4 regions of the Kosakonia cowanii JCM 10956 genome follow, and region 2 is predicted to be linked to each of the others. Evidence: predicted binding sites of a transcription regulator. Region 2 holds the regulator's gene; each other region holds the start of a gene.
The links. Region 2 encodes Fur, which represses iron uptake genes when iron is present. Its sites were predicted from a motif close to ATAATAATGAGAACNACTATCAA; they were not measured.
Positions count from the first base shown of each region.

Region 1: the regulator Fur is predicted to act here: its motif matches at 1,978-2,000, upstream of ftnA (non-heme ferritin).
Region 3: the regulator Fur is predicted to act here: its motif matches at 2,098-2,120, upstream of exbB (tol-pal system-associated acyl-CoA thioesterase).
Region 4: the regulator Fur is predicted to act here: its motif matches at 2,656-2,678, upstream of BWI95_RS06575 (TonB-dependent siderophore receptor).

Region 1 is NZ_CP019445.1:4,073,863-4,078,076, reverse strand. Features, by position in the region: gene tyrP (tyrosine transporter TyrP) at 1-1,076, opposite strand, end outside; gene ftnA (non-heme ferritin) at 1,332-1,829, opposite strand; gene yecR (YecR family lipoprotein) at 2,039-2,371, opposite strand; gene BWI95_RS19335 (RpiB/LacA/LacB family sugar-phosphate isomerase) at 2,611-3,249, shown strand; gene BWI95_RS19330 (MFS transporter) at 3,357-4,214, opposite strand, start outside.
Region 2 is NZ_CP019445.1:2,607,740-2,611,953, reverse strand. Features, by position in the region: gene ybfF (esterase) at 1-506, shown strand, start outside; gene ybfE (LexA regulated protein) at 645-926, shown strand; gene fldA (flavodoxin FldA) at 1,090-1,620, shown strand; gene fur (ferric iron uptake transcriptional regulator) at 1,910-2,356, shown strand; partial or broken gene BWI95_RS12265 (beta-N-acetylhexosaminidase) at 2,457-4,214, opposite strand, start outside.
Region 3 is NZ_CP019445.1:1,438,967-1,443,180, forward strand. Features, by position in the region: gene BWI95_RS06625 (SDR family oxidoreductase) at 1-818, shown strand, start outside; gene exbD (TonB system transport protein ExbD) at 872-1,297, opposite strand; gene exbB (tol-pal system-associated acyl-CoA thioesterase) at 1,304-2,035, opposite strand; gene metC (cystathionine beta-lyase) at 2,276-3,463, shown strand; gene BWI95_RS06645 (DedA family protein) at 3,581-4,214, shown strand, end outside.
Region 4 is NZ_CP019445.1:1,425,616-1,429,829, forward strand. Features, by position in the region: gene BWI95_RS06560 (TehB-like domain-containing protein) at 1-321, opposite strand, end outside; gene BWI95_RS06565 (pectinesterase family protein) at 607-1,683, opposite strand; gene BWI95_RS06570 (hypothetical protein) at 2,217-2,444, shown strand; gene BWI95_RS06575 (TonB-dependent siderophore receptor) at 2,747-4,214, shown strand, end outside.

The DNA of each region.
Region 1 (4,214 bases), 1.5 Mb from region 2:
CTCTGCCACGCCAGCATCGATGGCAGCAGCAGGGCTAATACCGCAAGCGCAACGCCTGCATAACCGAGTGCCATCACAAAACCGCGCGGGTAGAAGAGGGCAAACGCCAGCGGCGGCAGGAAGGTAATGATGCCGGTTTGCAAACGGCCGCAGACACTATTATGGCGGCTAAAGAGATCGGCCAGGTAATCGAACAAACCCAGCGAAACGCCGAGGAATGAGGTGGCCAGCGCCAGATCGGCGAAGAGGTGGATCGCCAGCTCAACATGCGCAGAGGCGACGACATCGCGCAGCGCCAGCAACAAGCCATTAAGCCCTGACTGGCTGGCAAGCAGGCCGATAAAAGTATGGGAGTCGATGCTGCCAAGCGTCGCCAGCTGCCAGAAGATATAAGCCACCAGCGGAATGGCGCTACCGGTGATAAACACTTTGCGCAGTTGGCGAATGTTGCCGCCCATATAGCTGACGATGCTCGGCACGCTGCCGTGAAAACCAAACGAGGTGAAAATCACCGGCAGGGCTGAGAGCGCCAGCCCTTTTTCCAGCGGCATAGTCAGCAGGTTCGCCTGGTGTACGTGCGGCATTAACAGCGCCAGCATGATCACTAAAAAGAGGATTTTGGCGCTGAAGAGAAAACGGTTAAAGAGATCGACCAGTGAGGTGCCGATGCAGACCACGCCGCCAGCGACCAGTGTAAAGATCAACACGCCTGCGCTTGAGGAGAGCGAAACGTTGAACCACTCACTGATACTTGAAGCGAGCAATTCACCAGCACCGCTGATATAGGCAGCCGTTAGCGCATACATCAGAAACATCATGCTGAAGCCGGTGATCAACTGCCCGTAACGACCCAGATAGCGCTGCGCCAGTGTGCCGAGCCCGGTTTCAGCCGGAACATGCTGATAGACCTCAAGCAGCAGCAGGGCGGTATAACACATCACTGCCCATAAGATGAAAAGCAGCCCCAGCGTGGTTGCAAACCCTACGCCCGCCGCTGCCAGCGGCATCGCCAGCATACCCGCACCAATGGTGGTGCCAGCGACAATAAATACACTTCCAAGTGCCCGATTTTTCACACTTTCCTCTATCACTTAACTCACTGCACACGCAATACGCGGCGCAGAGTAAGATAATTCCACCGTTTCGTCAAATGACCGTTACATCTGCTGTAATCTTTTGTTTACGGCTCATCAGGCGAACGAGAAGGAGCTATCACCGGGGGTGTTGAGTGCGGAATCAGGCAGTGTGTTGCAGCAGGGGGGATAGACAGAGAGAAATGTTCTGGAGCAGAAGAAAAAGGCGGTACAGAATTAACTGAACCGCCTTTGTTATTAATTTTGTGCGTCGAGGGTCGCCAGCTCTTTATCAATAAAGTAGAGGCCTTCACCACTTTTACCCGCCAACGTTAATTTATCAATTACCGATTTAAAGAGTTTCTCTTCTTCATGCTGCTCGGCAACATACCACTGCAGGAAATTAAAGGTCGGATAATCCTGCGACATCATTGCAACGTGCGCCAGCTCATTAATTTTTTGCGTAATATGCTGTTCATGTTCGTAGGTCGCGCGGAACAGTTCATCAAGGGAAGCGTACTCAGCAACCGGTGAGGCAATATTCGCGATGCGCGGCAGGCTGCCGGTGTCCGTCAGGTAGTCGAACAGGCGCTGCATATGGGTCATCTCTTCCTGAGCGTGGCGGCGCAGAAACGCGGCAGCACCTTCAAAACTGTGATAGCTGCACCATGCGCTCATCTGTTGATAGAGCAGGGAGGAGAAGAGTTCCAGATTCATCTGTTCGTTGAGTTTTTCAATCATCTCTGCTTTTAACATCGCACGGCTCCGGAATTAAAAATATAACAGGGGAAAGTGCCGCCACTATAATTTGTTATTTAATTATTTGCAAAAGGTAAAATAATAAAACGTTTGATTAATAAAGAGAATGCGAATAACACGCATTGCCGGGGTAATATTTAAATGAATGAGAATTGTTTTTATTATTAATAAAAGAAAAAGCCAGCGCTAATGGCTGGCTTAAGAATTTACCAGGCCGCGCGGTTGGGATCGATAGCGATACCGCGACACTGATATTGAATGGTGATTTTGGTGTTCATGCAGCCTGAACCGCTGATCAAACTACAGGTCTGCACTGGCTGGCCAAATGCCACGGCGGTGGCATAGCCCAACTGCTGGCACTGTTTGTTGGCGGTGCCCTGCGCGACGTACTCATCATAACGCGCGGTCTGCATCATCTGCTGATTAAAGCTCAGACGTACCACACCGCTGGTGGTGTCCACGCTGCTCACTTCTGCTTCTTTGGTGATGGTGCACCCGGCAAGGAGTAACAGCGTGGCGGCAATAAGGACTCTCTTCATGACGTTGCTCTGCTTCATTTTTTGCATCTTCTCATCTTAATCGCCCCCTTTGTGCGGCAATCGACGGAATAACCCCCCGAACACCCTCTACTAATCAGGACGGCTCAAGCGGGCCGCTCAAAACTGTGAGGCGCCTTTTGATTTTTAAAACCATTTTTCACTAAATTTGAAAGTATGTTTGTGAGGTAGTAAGGTTTAGGTAACCTTTGCTATCCGAAGCACGTCTACAGGAGATGAAAATGAAAATTGCACTGATGATGGAAAACAGCCAGGCGGCGAAAAACGCCATCATTCTCAAAGAGCTGAAAACCGTAGCCGATGAGAAAGATTTCCCGGTGTATAACGTTGGCATGAGCGACGAAAATGACCATCATCTGACCTATATCCACCTCGGTATTATGGCCAGCATTCTGCTCAACTCTAAAGCGGTGGATTTCGTGGTGACCGGCTGCGGCACCGGGCAGGGCGCGCTGATGTCGCTGAACATCCATCCGGGCGTGGTCTGCGGTTACTGTATCGATCCGGCCGATGCGTTCCTGTTCGCGCAGATCAACAACGGTAACGCGCTGGCGCTGCCGTTTGCTAAAGGCTTTGGCTGGGGCGCTGAACTGAACGTGCGCTTTATCTTTGAGAAAGCCTTTACCGGACGCAACGGGGAAGGCTATCCGCCGGAGCGTAAAGAGCCGCAGGTGCGTAACGCTGGCATTCTGAACCAGGTAAAAGCAGCGGTGGTGAAAGAGAACTATCTCGATACGCTGCGCGCCATCGATCGCGAGCTGGTGAAAACCGCCGTCTCCGGCGAGCGTTTCCAGCAGTGCTTCTTTGAGAACTGCCAGAATAAAGAGATCGAAGCCTTCGTACGTGAAGTGCTGGCCTGATAACTCCTTTGCCTGATGGCGCTACGCTTATCAGGCCTACGGGGAGCAAATTTCTGCATCGCACCCGTAGGCCGGATAAGGCGTAAGCCGCCATCCGGCATTGCTGTTTAACGACTTTTCTGCGACACCGCGCTACCGGCATCCTTCGTCAAACGCAGCGTATCAATCATTCCCACCAGACAGATCAACGCAATAAAGACAAACGCCAGCCGGAAACTGATCCCTTCCATCGCGGCGATCCCTAACCAGCCGCTGATATGCTCGCCAATTCGAATGCCAATCGCGCCAAGCGTAATGCCAAGACCCACCGCCAGCTGTGTCGCCGTGCTAAACAGCGTATTGGCATAGCTCATCTGCGCGCCAGGCACATCGGCAAAGGCCAGCGTACTGACGCCGGTAAACTGCACCGAGCGAAAAACGCCACCAAGATAGAGGATGATAAACACCAGCCAGACCGGGGTATCGGCGGTGAGGAAGGCGCAGGCCAGCAGCGCAATCACATTTAGCGCGCCGTTAATCAACAGCAGCTTACGAAAGCCGAGCCAGCGGATAAGCGGCGTTGTCGCCGGTTTAATGGATAAATTCCCGGCAAACACCGCCAGCACCAGCAGCCCGGCGTGGAAGGGATCCATCCCAAACCCGACCTGAAACAGCAGCGGCAGCAGAAACGGCACCGCGCTGATCGAGGCGCGAAACAGCGAACCGCCATACATGGTGACGCGAAAGGTCGGCACCTGCATCGCGTCGAGGCGGATCATCGGCCACGCATGGCGGCGAAAATGGCGCAGCGTAAAGGCAAACATCACCGCGCCAAGCATCAGCAGTGTCAGCGTCAATCCACCCTGCGGGTGTTGCGAACCGAGCGCTTCCATTGCGTAAACCAGGCTCACCATCGCGATGCTGGTGGTGAGAAAGCCGGTTAAGTCGAAGGGGCGGCGCTCCTCTTCGCGGATGTTGGGAATAAT
Region 2 (4,214 bases):
GCCACTCAATGGGCGGCAAAGCGGTGATGGCGCTAACTTCACTGGCACCGGAACGCATCGACCATCTGGTGGCGATTGATATGGCGCCCGTGGATTATAAGGTGCGCCGTCACGATGAGATCTTTGCCGCCATCAACGCCGTTAGCGAGGCAAATGTTTCGTCGCGCCAGCAGGCGGCGGCGCTGATGCGCGAGCAGCTTGATGAAGAGGGCGTGGTTCAGTTTTTACTGAAATCCTTCGTCGACGGTGAGTGGCGTTTTAACGTGCCGGTGCTGTGGGATCAATATGCCAATATAGTGGGCTGGGAGAAAATCCCGGCGTGGGATAAGCCTGCCCTCTTCGTCTGCGGTGGCAACTCCTCTTATGTCACCGATGCCTACCGCGATGCGCTGCTGGCGCAATTTCCCCAGGCGCGGGCGTATGTCATTGCCGGTGCCGGGCACTGGGTGCATGCAGAAAAACCTGACGCGGTGCTGCGTGCCATTCGCCGTTACCTGGCAGAGTAAGGCCAACTGATTAAAAAGGCGGCGACCGGTCGTTTCAACGCGCCCGGTCGTTGGCGTGCCGATGTTGGTGATGTATGATGGCGCGCTATTCAGCCCGGGCAGCGGCCCGATTGCGTGTTTTCCCGTAGTATTCATATCATGGCTAAAGAACAAACGGACCGTACGACACTAGATCTCTTCGCGAATGAGCGTCGCCCGGGACGGCCGAAGACCAACCCGCTCTCGCGCGATGAACAGTTGCGCATTAATAAACGCAACCAGCTCAAACGCGATAAAGTTCGCGGGCTTAAGCGCGTCGAACTGAAACTGAATGCGGAAGCGGTGGAAGCCTTAAATGAGCTGGCCGAGGCGCGCGAGATAAGCCGCAGCGAACTTATCGAAGAGATGCTGCTGGCGCAGCTTAAAGCCCTGCGCGGATAGCGATTCTTCTGAATCATCGTCAAATTCCCCTTTTCATGTGGCATACAGTGCAGTCCGCGGCAATAGCTGTTTCCGCGTTCTTCTCTGTTCTGCTATGATTGCCCTTATCTGTGGGCTTAGCGCTCCCCCTATACTCATTAAGATTCAAGAGGTTATTTTACTCATGGCAATTACAGGCATTTTCTTCGGCAGCGACACCGGCAACACCGAAAACATCGCCAAAATGATCCAGAGCCAGCTTGGTAAAGACGTCGCCGATGTTCATGACATTGCCAAGAGCAGTAAGGAAGATATCGAAGGATATGACATCCTGTTGCTCGGCATTCCGACTTGGTATTACGGTGAAGCGCAGTGCGACTGGGATGACTTCTTCCCGACGCTGGAAGAGATTGATTTTAATGGTAAATTAGTAGCACTTTTCGGCTGCGGCGACCAGGAAGATTATGCTGAGTACTTCTGTGATGCGCTGGGCACTATTCGCGATATTATCGAACCGCGCGGCGCGACCATTGTGGGTCACTGGCCGACTGCCGGTTACCATTTCGAAGCTTCAAAAGGCCTGGCGGATGACGACCACTTTGTTGGTCTGGCGATTGACGAAGACCGCCAGCCAGAACTGACTGCCGAGCGCGTACAGAAGTGGGTGAAGCAGGTTTCTGAAGAGCTGCATCTGGATGAAATCCTGAACGCCTGATTTTTATGGCGCAATCTGCTGGTTGCGCCGTATCAATAGGTAAAAGCAATCGAAATAATTGCTACATTTTTTTAACTTTCCTATTCATCCCTGTACAATAAGCCCTGCTTAACGCGTTACGCTCGACCGGGAGTTGTCGGCGATACCACGTTTTAAAAGCTTACTTTACTTGAGGGCTTGCAGTTTTCATTTATACATGGCAGTTCTATAATGATACGCATTCGCCCGGGTGCATTCCTTATAACTTCCGAGAAGGAAGTGAATCGTATAGCAACAGGACAGATTCCGCATGACTGACAACAATACCGCATTAAAGAAGGCCGGCCTGAAAGTCACGCTTCCACGTTTAAAAATTCTGGAAGTGCTTCAGGAGCCGGATAACCATCATGTCAGTGCGGAAGATCTTTATAAGCGTCTGATCGACATGGGTGAAGAGATTGGTCTGGCAACGGTGTACCGCGTGCTGAACCAGTTTGATGACGCCGGGATTGTCACCCGTCACAACTTCGAAGGCGGCAAGTCCGTTTTTGAACTGACGCAGCAGCATCACCACGATCACCTTATCTGCCTCGACTGCGGTAAAGTCATCGAATTCAGTGATGATTCCATCGAATTGCGCCAGCGCGAAATCGCCGCTAAACACGGTATCCGCCTGACGAACCACAGTCTCTACCTTTACGGCCACTGCGCCGAAGGCGACTGCCGCGAAGATGAACACGCGCACGACGCAAAATAAGTTCTTCTGAATGTTAAAAGCCAACCGTCAGGTTGGCTTTTTTTATGCCTGTCGGCTGAGCGGCGCGTTAGAAGGTTACGCCGCTCAGGGTGGAAAGCGATCAAGCTTTCAGCGTGTCAACACGGCTGACGCGCCTGCCGTCCGGGCTTACGGTGCGCACCTGAATTTCTCCTTTAATCTGTGGACGGGATTCCGCTTCGTAGCGTTGCCACGTTTTGCCGCGATCGAGGGAGTACTCCACCACCAGCCCCGGGAAGCGGATGTTGACCTCCAGCACACCGTCAACAATTCGCGCCCCTGGCACCGGCAGACGATAATGGATGCCGGCTTTATCCAGCTTCGCCAGCTCGCGATGCCCTAACAGATTGGCAAAACGCTGCCAGTCAGCCGTAAGCGCTTTCTGATCGACCCACTGCGTCTCGCCGCCTTTGTATTCGCGGCCTGCCTGATAATCCAGCTCCCAGCTTGCGCGATGCCATGCCCGCTCAGCGACGGCGACCAGACGCGGATAGATCATATACTCCATCTGCTCATCCGTGCGCACCACTTCGCTCCACAACTCGGCGGAAAGCCCGTAGGCGCCTGGCCACGGCTTGTCTGATTTAGCGCTGAACGCGTTGCCATCACGGTCAACCGAGGTTTCCGCATTTTGCGGCATGTTGTCCGGCGCGAAGCTGAAGATTTTGCGCTCATCGCTGAAACGCGTCCCCCAGTAGTAACCGCTCTCATCAGGGTGAACTTCACTCGGGAAGTCGAGATAGACGTAGTCCGGGTTGGAGACCACCACGCGGAAGCCCTTATTCGCCCAATCGTTGACGGAATCGAAACCACCCCAGTAGAGCGCATCCCAGAAGTTGACATTCACATGTTGGGTGGCAAACACAGAAGCGTCTTTGGCATCTTTCAGCCCATCCTGCCACGCCTGCATCACATCGATGCCGTGCGCCTTAACCAGCTTGCTTACCTCTGCGCCAAAGTAGCTGGAGAGGTGTTCAACATCGCTCACTTTCCCGGCTTTGATCATCGCCTGGCAGGCCTCGGATTTCGCCCAAGGCTTATCTTGCTTGCTCTGATCGATGATGCCTTTACCCGGCTGCGGATTGTTCACATCCGTATAACCAGCGCCCAGGTAGATATTTTTTGCTTCATCGCCGCCAAAGTGCCAGGTGCGCAGCGGCAGACCCGCTTCTCTGTGCATCTGCAGGATTTCGCCCATCACCTTATCGACAAAGTTGCGCGAGGAGTCCAGGCACGGATTGAGGTAGCCGGTGCGATCGTAGAATTGTACGCCAGCGGTAACAGAGGTATCGGTCGGATCGAGCAGCCGATAGCGGCTCGCCTCGCTCTCATCCTTACCCTCTTTTATCAGGCGTTCGTAACGTGCTTCCATTGAGATCACCGCCGCGCGCGCATGGGCAGGCATGTCGATCTCCGGGATCACCTCAATGTGTCGCGCTTTGGCGTATTTGAGGATCTCGATGTAGTCGGCGCGGGTAAAGTACCCGCTGCCGTTGTTATCACGATCCGGACCCGAGCCCAGCTGCGGCAGCAGGCACTGCTTCTCGCTCAGATCGTGGCAGCGCTGGCTGCCAATCTCAGTCAGCTCCGGCAGCCCCGGAATTTCAATGCGCCACCCTTCATCGTCCGTCAGATGGAAGTGGAATTTATTCAGCTTGTAAGCCGCCATCTGATCCAGCAGGCGCAACACCGCCGCTTTGCTGTGGAAATTACGCCCGACATCCAGATGAATACCGCGATAGTCGAAGCGCGGCGCATCTTTCGCCGTCAGAGCGGGGAGCGTCATCGGCCCCTGCGCGGGGAGAAGCGAAAGCAGAGATTGCAGGCCATAGAACACGCC
Region 3 (4,214 bases), 1.2 Mb from region 2:
TCCCCGGCGTGCAGGCGAAAATGGAACCGGTTCCCGATTGCGGTGAAAAGAGCTATGTCGGCAGCGGGCGGCTGAAAGGTCGTAAAGCGTTAGTGACCGGCGGCGACTCCGGTATTGGTCGCGCGGCGGCGATTGCCTATGCCCGCGAAGGCGCTGATGTCGCTATCAACTATCTTCCTGCCGAAGAGGAAGATGCGCAGCAGGTGAAAGAGCAGATTGAAGCAGCCGGGCGCAAAGCCGTGCTGATCCCGGGCGATTTGAGCGATGAAGAATTTGCCCGTTCTCTGCCGCATACAGCGAAAGAGCAGCTTGGCGGCCTGGATGTGCTGACGCTGGTAGCGGGTACGCAAACCGCGATTGAGGATATTGCAGACCTCAGCAGCGAGCAGTTTATCTATACCTATAAGGTCAACGTTTTCGCGCTCTTCTGGATCACCCAGGAGGCGATTCCGCTGATGCCGCGCGGGGGTAGCATTATTACTACCTCGTCGATTCAGGCTTATCAGCCAAGCACGCACCTGCTTGATTACGCCTCAACCAAAGCGGCTATTCTCAACTACACCCGCGGGCTGGCGAAACAGGTCGCTGAGAAAGGCATTCGCGTCAACAGTGTTGCGCCAGGGCCAATCTGGACCGCGCTGCAGATTTCCGGCGGTCAGCCGCAGGAGAAACTGCCGGAGTTCGGCCAGCAGACGCCGCTTAAACGCGCCGGTCAGCCAGCCGAGCTGGCACCTGTTTATGTCTATCTGGCAAGCCAGGAGTCGAGCTATGTCACCGCTGAAGTGCATGGCGTGACGGGTGGTGAGCACCTGAGTTAAGCAGGCATAAAAAAAGCTGGCTCCGGCCAGCTTTTTTTTATCTCGTTCGCGGGTTACTTCGCTTTCGCGACCTCTTCCCCTACCAGACCGATCTTCAGATAGCCCGCCTGATGCAGGCTGTCCATCACTTTCATCATCGTCTCGTAATCAACGGTCTTATCAGCGCGGAAGAAGATGGTGGTATCCTTTTTCCCTTCGGTCACCGCGTTCAGCTGGTTGATCATCGTCTCTTCCGTCACCGGATCGTTGCCGATAAACATGCTGTTATCTGCCTTCACGGAGAGATAAATCGGTTTTTCCGGGCGCGGCTGCGGCTGGCTGGAAGAGGCAGGCAGATTGACCTTAACGTCAACGGTAGCAAGCGGCGCGGCCACCATAAAGATAATCAGCAGCACCAGCATCACGTCGATAAACGGCGTGACGTTGATTTCGTGCATTTCGCCGTTATCGTCGAGGTTTTCATTAAGACGCATTGCCATAGCCAATCAACCTACGCGTAATTTCTGGGTGGTACGAACCGGCTGCGCGTTGCTGGCGGCCAGATCCAGATCGCGGCTTTGCAGCAGCAGCACCTGAGCAGCAACATCGCCGAGGTTAGCTTTATAGTTACCGATCATGCGCGCAAAGATGTTGTAGATCACTACCGCCGGGATAGCGGCGACCAGGCCGATAGCCGTTGCCAGCAGCGCTTCAGCGATGCCCGGCGCGACAACCGCGAGGTTAGTGGTTTGCGTCTGCGCAATGCCGATAAAGCTGTTCATGATGCCCCAGACGGTACCAAACAGACCAATAAAGGGCGAAATCGCGCCGATGGTGGCGAGGAAACCGTTGCCGCGACCCATATGACGGCCCGTTGCCGCTACGCGTCGCTCAAGGCGGAAACCGGTGCGCTCTTTAATGCCTTCGTTATCTTCGCTGCCTGCGGAGAGCTCCAGCTCGTTCTGCGCTTCGTTGATCAACATCGCGCTCAGGCTGCGGGCGTGGAATGTCGAAGCGATCTCAGTCGCCTGATCCAGCGAGCGGGCATCGGCCAGCTGCTGCTGTTCACGCTTGAGACGGCGCTTTTGCCCGAGGATCTCAACGCTTTTACTGAAGAAAAGCGCCCAGGTGACGACTGACGCCAGAATCAGACCGATCATCACGATTTTCACCACGATATCGGCGTGCTGATACATACCCCATACGGAAAGATCCGTCTGCATCAAATTATTACCCACTCTGTTTCTCCGGGACGCAAATCACAAAAAACACTGCGCCATAATAGCAAAAAGTCGTCGAATTGATAGTAGTTCTCATTAGTATTTACATAGTGCACAACACAACCCGCTATTTCCTTGCGTTGACGCAGTAAACCGGCGCGTCTGCTGGTTTTATAGAAAAATTCACCGCCTCTGATGCATCATTTCGCAATCATGGTAGTCTGGACATCCAGACGTATAAAAACAGGTTGAGCAGACATGACGGCGAAACATCTTGATACCGCGCTGGTAAACGCCGGGCGGAGCAAAAAGTATACTCAGGGTTCGGTGAATACGGTGATTCAGCGCGCCTCCTCCCTGGTGTTCGAAACGGTGGAAGCGAAAAAGCACGCCACGCGCAACCGCGCCAACGGCGAGCTTTTCTATGGACGGCGCGGGACGCTGACCCACTTCTCACTGCAAGAGGCGATGTGCGAACTGGAAGGTGGTGCCGGTTGTGCGCTCTTCCCCTGCGGCGCGGCGGCGGTGGCAAACACCATCCTGGCCTTTGTCGAACAGGGCGATCATGTATTGATGACCAATACCGCCTACGAACCGACGCAAGATTTCAGCACCAAAATCCTCGCTAAACTGGGCGTTACCACCAGCTGGTTTGATCCGCTGATTGGCTCAAGCATCGTGCAACTGGTGCAACCCAATACCAAAGTGGTGTTCCTCGAATCGCCCGGCTCCATCACCATGGAAGTGCATGATGTTCCCGCCATCGTGCAGGCGGTGCGTAGCGTCGCGCCGGAGGCCATCATTATGATCGACAACACCTGGGCGGCGGGCGTGCTGTTTAAGGCGCTGGATTTTGATATCGATATCTCCATTCAGGCGGGCACCAAATATCTGATTGGTCACTCCGATGCGATGGTCGGCACCGCCGTAGCAAACGCCCGCTGTTGGGAGCAACTGCGGGAAAACGCCTATCTGATGGGGCAGATGCTGGATGCGGATACCGCCTATATGACCAGCCGCGGCCTGCGCACACTGGGGGTGCGTTTACGCCAGCATCACGAAAGCAGCCTGAAGATTGCCGAGTGGCTGGCGGCGCATCCGCAGGTGGCGCAGGTCAATCATCCGGCGCTGCCAGGCAGTAAAGGGCATGAGTACTGGAAGCGGGATTTCAGCGGCAGCAGCGGCCTCTTCTCCTTTGTGCTCAACAAGCGTTTGAACAATGAAGAATTGGCCAACTATCTCGATAATTTTTCGCTCTTCAGCATGGCCTATTCGTGGGGCGGGTTTGAATCACTGATCCTCGCCAACCAGCCTGAGCACATCGCCGCTATTCGCCCGGAAGGCCGTGTCGACTTCGACGGCACGCTGATCCGATTGCACATTGGTTTAGAAAACGTTGATGATCTTATCGGTGATTTAGTGGCAGGCTTTCAGCGCATCGTGTAAACCATGATTAACGGGGCAAAAAGTAAGATTATTCTCCCTTTGTTGCGCCCCGGATCGAGGTCTTTTTGGCGAAGTGGAGTACAATAGCCTCCTCTACGCGGTTCCACAGGAAAGCCCATGGCTGTTATTCAAGATATTATTGCTGCGCTCTGGCATCACGACTTTGCTGCGCTGGCCGATCCGCACGTTGTCGGCGTTGTCTATCTCGTGATGTTTGCCACGCTCTTTTTAGAGAACGGCTTGCTTCCTGCCTCGTTTTTACCGGGCGACAGCTTACTGCTGCTCGCCGGGGCGCTGATTGCGCGCGGCTGCATGGACTTTGTCTCAACGCTGCTGATCCTTACCTCCGCCGCCAGTCTCGGCTGCTGGCTGAGCTATGTTCAGGGGCGCTGGCTGGGCAATACGCGTATTGTGAAAAGCTGGCTGGCGCAGCTGCCGGTGAAGTATCACGAGCGCGCCACCTGCATGTTTGACCGTCACGGCCTGCTGGCGCTGCTGGCCGGGCGTTTTCTGGCTTTTATCCGCACCCTGTTGCCAACGATGGCCGGTATCTCTGGCTTGTCGAACCGCCGTTTTCAGCTCTTCAACTGGCTGAGCGCGCTGCTGTGGGTCGGCGTGGTGATCTCGCTCGGCTACGCGATTAGCATGATCCCGTTTGTGAAACGCCACGAAGACCAGGTGATGACCTTTTTAATGGTGCTGCCGCTGTTCCTGCTGGTGGTGGGCCTGATTGGTGCCGTTACTGTCGTGC
Region 4 (4,214 bases), 1.2 Mb from region 2:
CAGAATTTGGGGATCAACATAGAAATCGACGCTGAATACTGTGTCGTCACTGAGCGCCTCAATGTTGTGCCATTTTTCAGGCGGGAAGACGCCGAACTCACCGGCGTGGATGGTCAGGGTTTCCGCCGGCTCTGGGCTGGTCTCATCGGCATAGCCGTAATAGCGGATCGCGCCGCGCTGCACGCTTAAACGCGGGTAAACACCCTGACGCGTACCGGCATCAAGATGGCGTTTCCAGATGGAGGCTGGCGCGGTCTCTTTTGTCCAGAACGGCGTGGTGCGGGTGTGGACATAATTCGCGGGTATAGTAATGCGTTGCATATTTCATCCTCTTTTTATCTCAGCCACTGTTGTCGCCGGGAGGGGGAAAAGCATATGTTGCATAGCATATACCTGTTTTAAAAAATATCGACTATTTTTTATAAATGTTATTTAAAGTTGATAAGATAAATCTTCACAAACCTATTTCGTGCTACTTTTTATACTCCGAAAGGATCATATTAATAAAAATCAAAAGCGCGATAAAAATGAAAACCTATCGATAAAAAATGAAATTATTTATTCGGCAACGCTAAATAAAGGCCCCCGGCGCGGGGGCAACATCACTTATTGCAGAAGGGTGCTCTCCCAGCCGTCGAAAATGGCTGCCACGTTATACTGCGCGGCGTCCGCCTCGCTGAGCTGATAGCGCTCACCGCCCTGCCCGGCGCCTGGCCCACGGTTATTGACCTCATAAAAACGGCTGTCCTGTGGGTAAAACCAAATTTTATCGCCGTGCTTATCTTTGCCGGACATCTTGTCCCAGCCGTAGATATGGTCATCAATCTCGCTATTGATAATCGCCGCCAGGCCAATGGCGTTCGGGTCGGCATAGCGCCCGTCGCTAAACTGGGTGGTCGGGTGCCACGGGCGGCCCAGCGCAAAGCTTTTCGCCGGTACGCCCGGCTCTTTGCTCAGCTTACTGTTGATAATAAACAGGCCAAACCGCTCCCCGGCCTGGGTGGCAGGCGCGGTGAGATAACCGTATGGCGGAGCGGTGTCATCACGGTTGCGGGCAATGATTTCGCAGCGATCGAACACCGCGATACCGGGGCCGAAGATAAAATCGACGTGGCCGCTGATGGCGCAGTCGGTGAAGTAGCTGCGGCTGCCCTGCTTGCTGTAAAAAGTGTCCTGATAACCCTCAAGGCGAACGTGACGAAAGCGCGCTCTGTCTGCCCCGTCTGCCACCATCAGCGCCACCGCCTGGGTATCTTTCAGCTTCTTCGCATCGCCTTCCGGCAGCGCGGCGTTGGCGGGGAAATCAAAAGTATTACGAATGGTGAGGTTCTCCAGCGTCACGCCGCTGGCGCGGATCTCTACCGTGCTGGTGCGCCCGGTGCCGAGCTTCTCTCCCTGCTCATCCAGCGCACCTGCGGGGGTATTGGCCTCAATCACCGTGCCTGCCGTCGATTCCCCAATCAGTGTGACGGGCTTTTCAATGACCAGCCGCTCATGCCAGCGCCCCTCTTTAATCAGAATGCGCCACGGCGTGCCGCTCTGAGGCGCGGCGTCGAGCGCCTGGCCGATAGTGGAAAATTCACCAGCCTGCGGCGTCGGCGATACCACGGCGTTCCACTCGGCTGCCTGCGCGCTGGCGCTCAGGCAGATCAGCAGCAGTGCGGAGCAGTGCAGGGTTTTCATTGTTCTCTCCTTGGTCGTTTTTTGGGCAAAGGCAGTTCATGCAGCAGGGCGCAGATCCGCCAGATATGACGCGTTGCCAGCGCTGCGCGCCGGTTCCATCGGGATCTGCTACTGGCAAATAGCGGCCTCTGTCCAAAGTCAGTAAGGAGAGTCGGCTTAACGGGCTGTAATGCTTTTATTTTTTTACGAGAGCATAGGCCAGTAAAAAGCCTTTGCGCATTTTAAAACGCTGTTTTGAGATCAAACTCAAACTTATGACGTCCATTACTCAAACGAGAATCAAAACTATTATCACGATAAAAAAGAGAAATTATTCCCGCTGACATAGGTTGTTTCTGAACGCAGCTATATATGGCAGCAGGTTGATTAATTGACTAAAAACGCCTTAAATCATAAGAAGCTATTTTACCTGGCCTCAGGAGTGCTTTTCTGGCAACCTTTGCTTCCCTTTGAGTGGGTAAAAAATTAACATTGCCCGACGTGGTTTTAATATTTGAACGCGGACTCAACCTGCAACGGTAAGTAAAATAATCATGAAAAATAAAAAGATAGACACGATGGCCCGCGTCGCTATGCGCATCAGGGGCTTATCAGTAAAGGAAAAACGTCTTCGCTACCAGGATAAGATGTTTACCTTTAAATATGTTTCCGGACATTACGAAGTCTTTTTGGACGGTGAAAAAGTTGACACCTTCGCTACGGAAAACATCAACCAGGCGATTGCGGATTTTAAAGAAAAAAATAACAAAAACAGGCGCTGATAAACCTGCAAATACGCTTTTATGCCCCGCGTTTACTCCTGTAATTAAATCTTAGAGCACACATAATACCGGGCGACATTACCGTTCGCGCCGGTCTCTTCGCGCACGTCATTAATTCCTCAAAGAAACAACCTCTTAAAATTAGTAGTTAAATCACAAGCTTAGGCATAATTTTTTTACACAAGTTGTTTACTTGGTAACGATAATTCATATCATCTTGATAATTACTCTCAACTTGAGAGCGGTGTTTACCCCGACCGGTTAAGGTCGTCTTCACCTGCATAATCAGGAACGTTATAAGAATGAAAAATCGTTACCTTTGGGCTATTAACCCCTGTTTGTTGATGATGTTATCCGCGCAGGCCGCGGCACAAGACGCAAAAGAGGAGACGCTGGTGGTGGCCGCCAGCCGTGCCAATCACAGCGTCGCCGATATGGCGCAAACCACCTGGGTCATTGAGCAGGCTGAAATTGAGCAGCAGGTTCAGGGTGGTAAAGAGTTAAAAGAGGTGCTGGCGCAGCTTATTCCGGGAATGGATGTCAGCAGCCAGGGGCGCACCAACTACGGCATGAATATGCGCGGGCGCTCAATGATGGTGATGGTCGACGGCGTGCGTCTCAACTCATCGCGCACCGACAGCCGCCAGCTCGACTCTATCGATCCCTTTAATATCGCGCGCATTGAGATTATCTCCGGCGCGACCTCGCTCTATGGCGGCGGCAGCACCGGCGGCCTGATCAATATCGTCACTAAAAAGGGGCAGCCGGAGACGGAAGTCGAGTTCCAGACCGGTACCAAAAGCGGTTTTAACAGCCATAACGATCATGATGACAACGTTGCGGCCTCGGTGAGTGGCGGTAATGATAAGGCCTCCGGGCGGCTGTCGGTTGCTTATCAGCGCTACGGCGGCTGGTATGATGGCAAAGGCGATGAGGTACTCATTGATAACACCCAGACCGGCCTGCAATACTCTGACCGGCTGGACGTGATGGGCACCGGCACGCTCAATATCGACGAGCACCAGCAACTGCAACTTACCACTCAGTACTTTAAGAGCGAGTCTGACGGGAAACATGGCCTCTTCTTAGGCGAAAACTTCTCGGCAGTCACCGGCTCCGCTACGGCCTACAACAAAGGCAACCTTGATGCCGACCGTATCCCGGGCACCGAGCGCCACCTGATCAATCTGCAATACTCGAACACCGATTTCTGGGGCCAGGATGTGGTAGCGCAGATCTACTACCGCGATGAGAGCCTGGCGTTTTACCCCTTCCCAACCCTCTCAAGCGGCCGGGTCACCAGCATTGGTGCTTCGCAGCAGAAGACCGACTTTTATGGCGGCAAGTTGACCATCAACAGCAAACCGGTTGATGCCCTGACGCTGACCTGGGGGATCGATGCTGAACATGAAACCTTCGACGCCAACCAGCAGTTCTTCAATCTGAACAGCGCCGCCGCCAGCGGAGGCATGCAGCTCGATAAAACCTTTAAGGTTGAGCGCTATCCGGGCTACAGCATCACCAATATCGCGCCGTTCCTGCAAAGCAGCTACGACATTGACGCCATCACCCTGAGCGGCGGCGTGCGTTACCAGTACATGGAAAACCGCATCGACGATTTTGTCGGTTATTCCCAGCAGCAGGCGATTGCCAGTGGTAAAGCGACCTCAGCGGACGCCGTGCCAGGCGGGAAAACGGATTACAACAATCTGCTGTTTAACGCCGGAATCCTCGGTCATCTGAGCGACCGCCAGCAGCTGTGGTTCAACT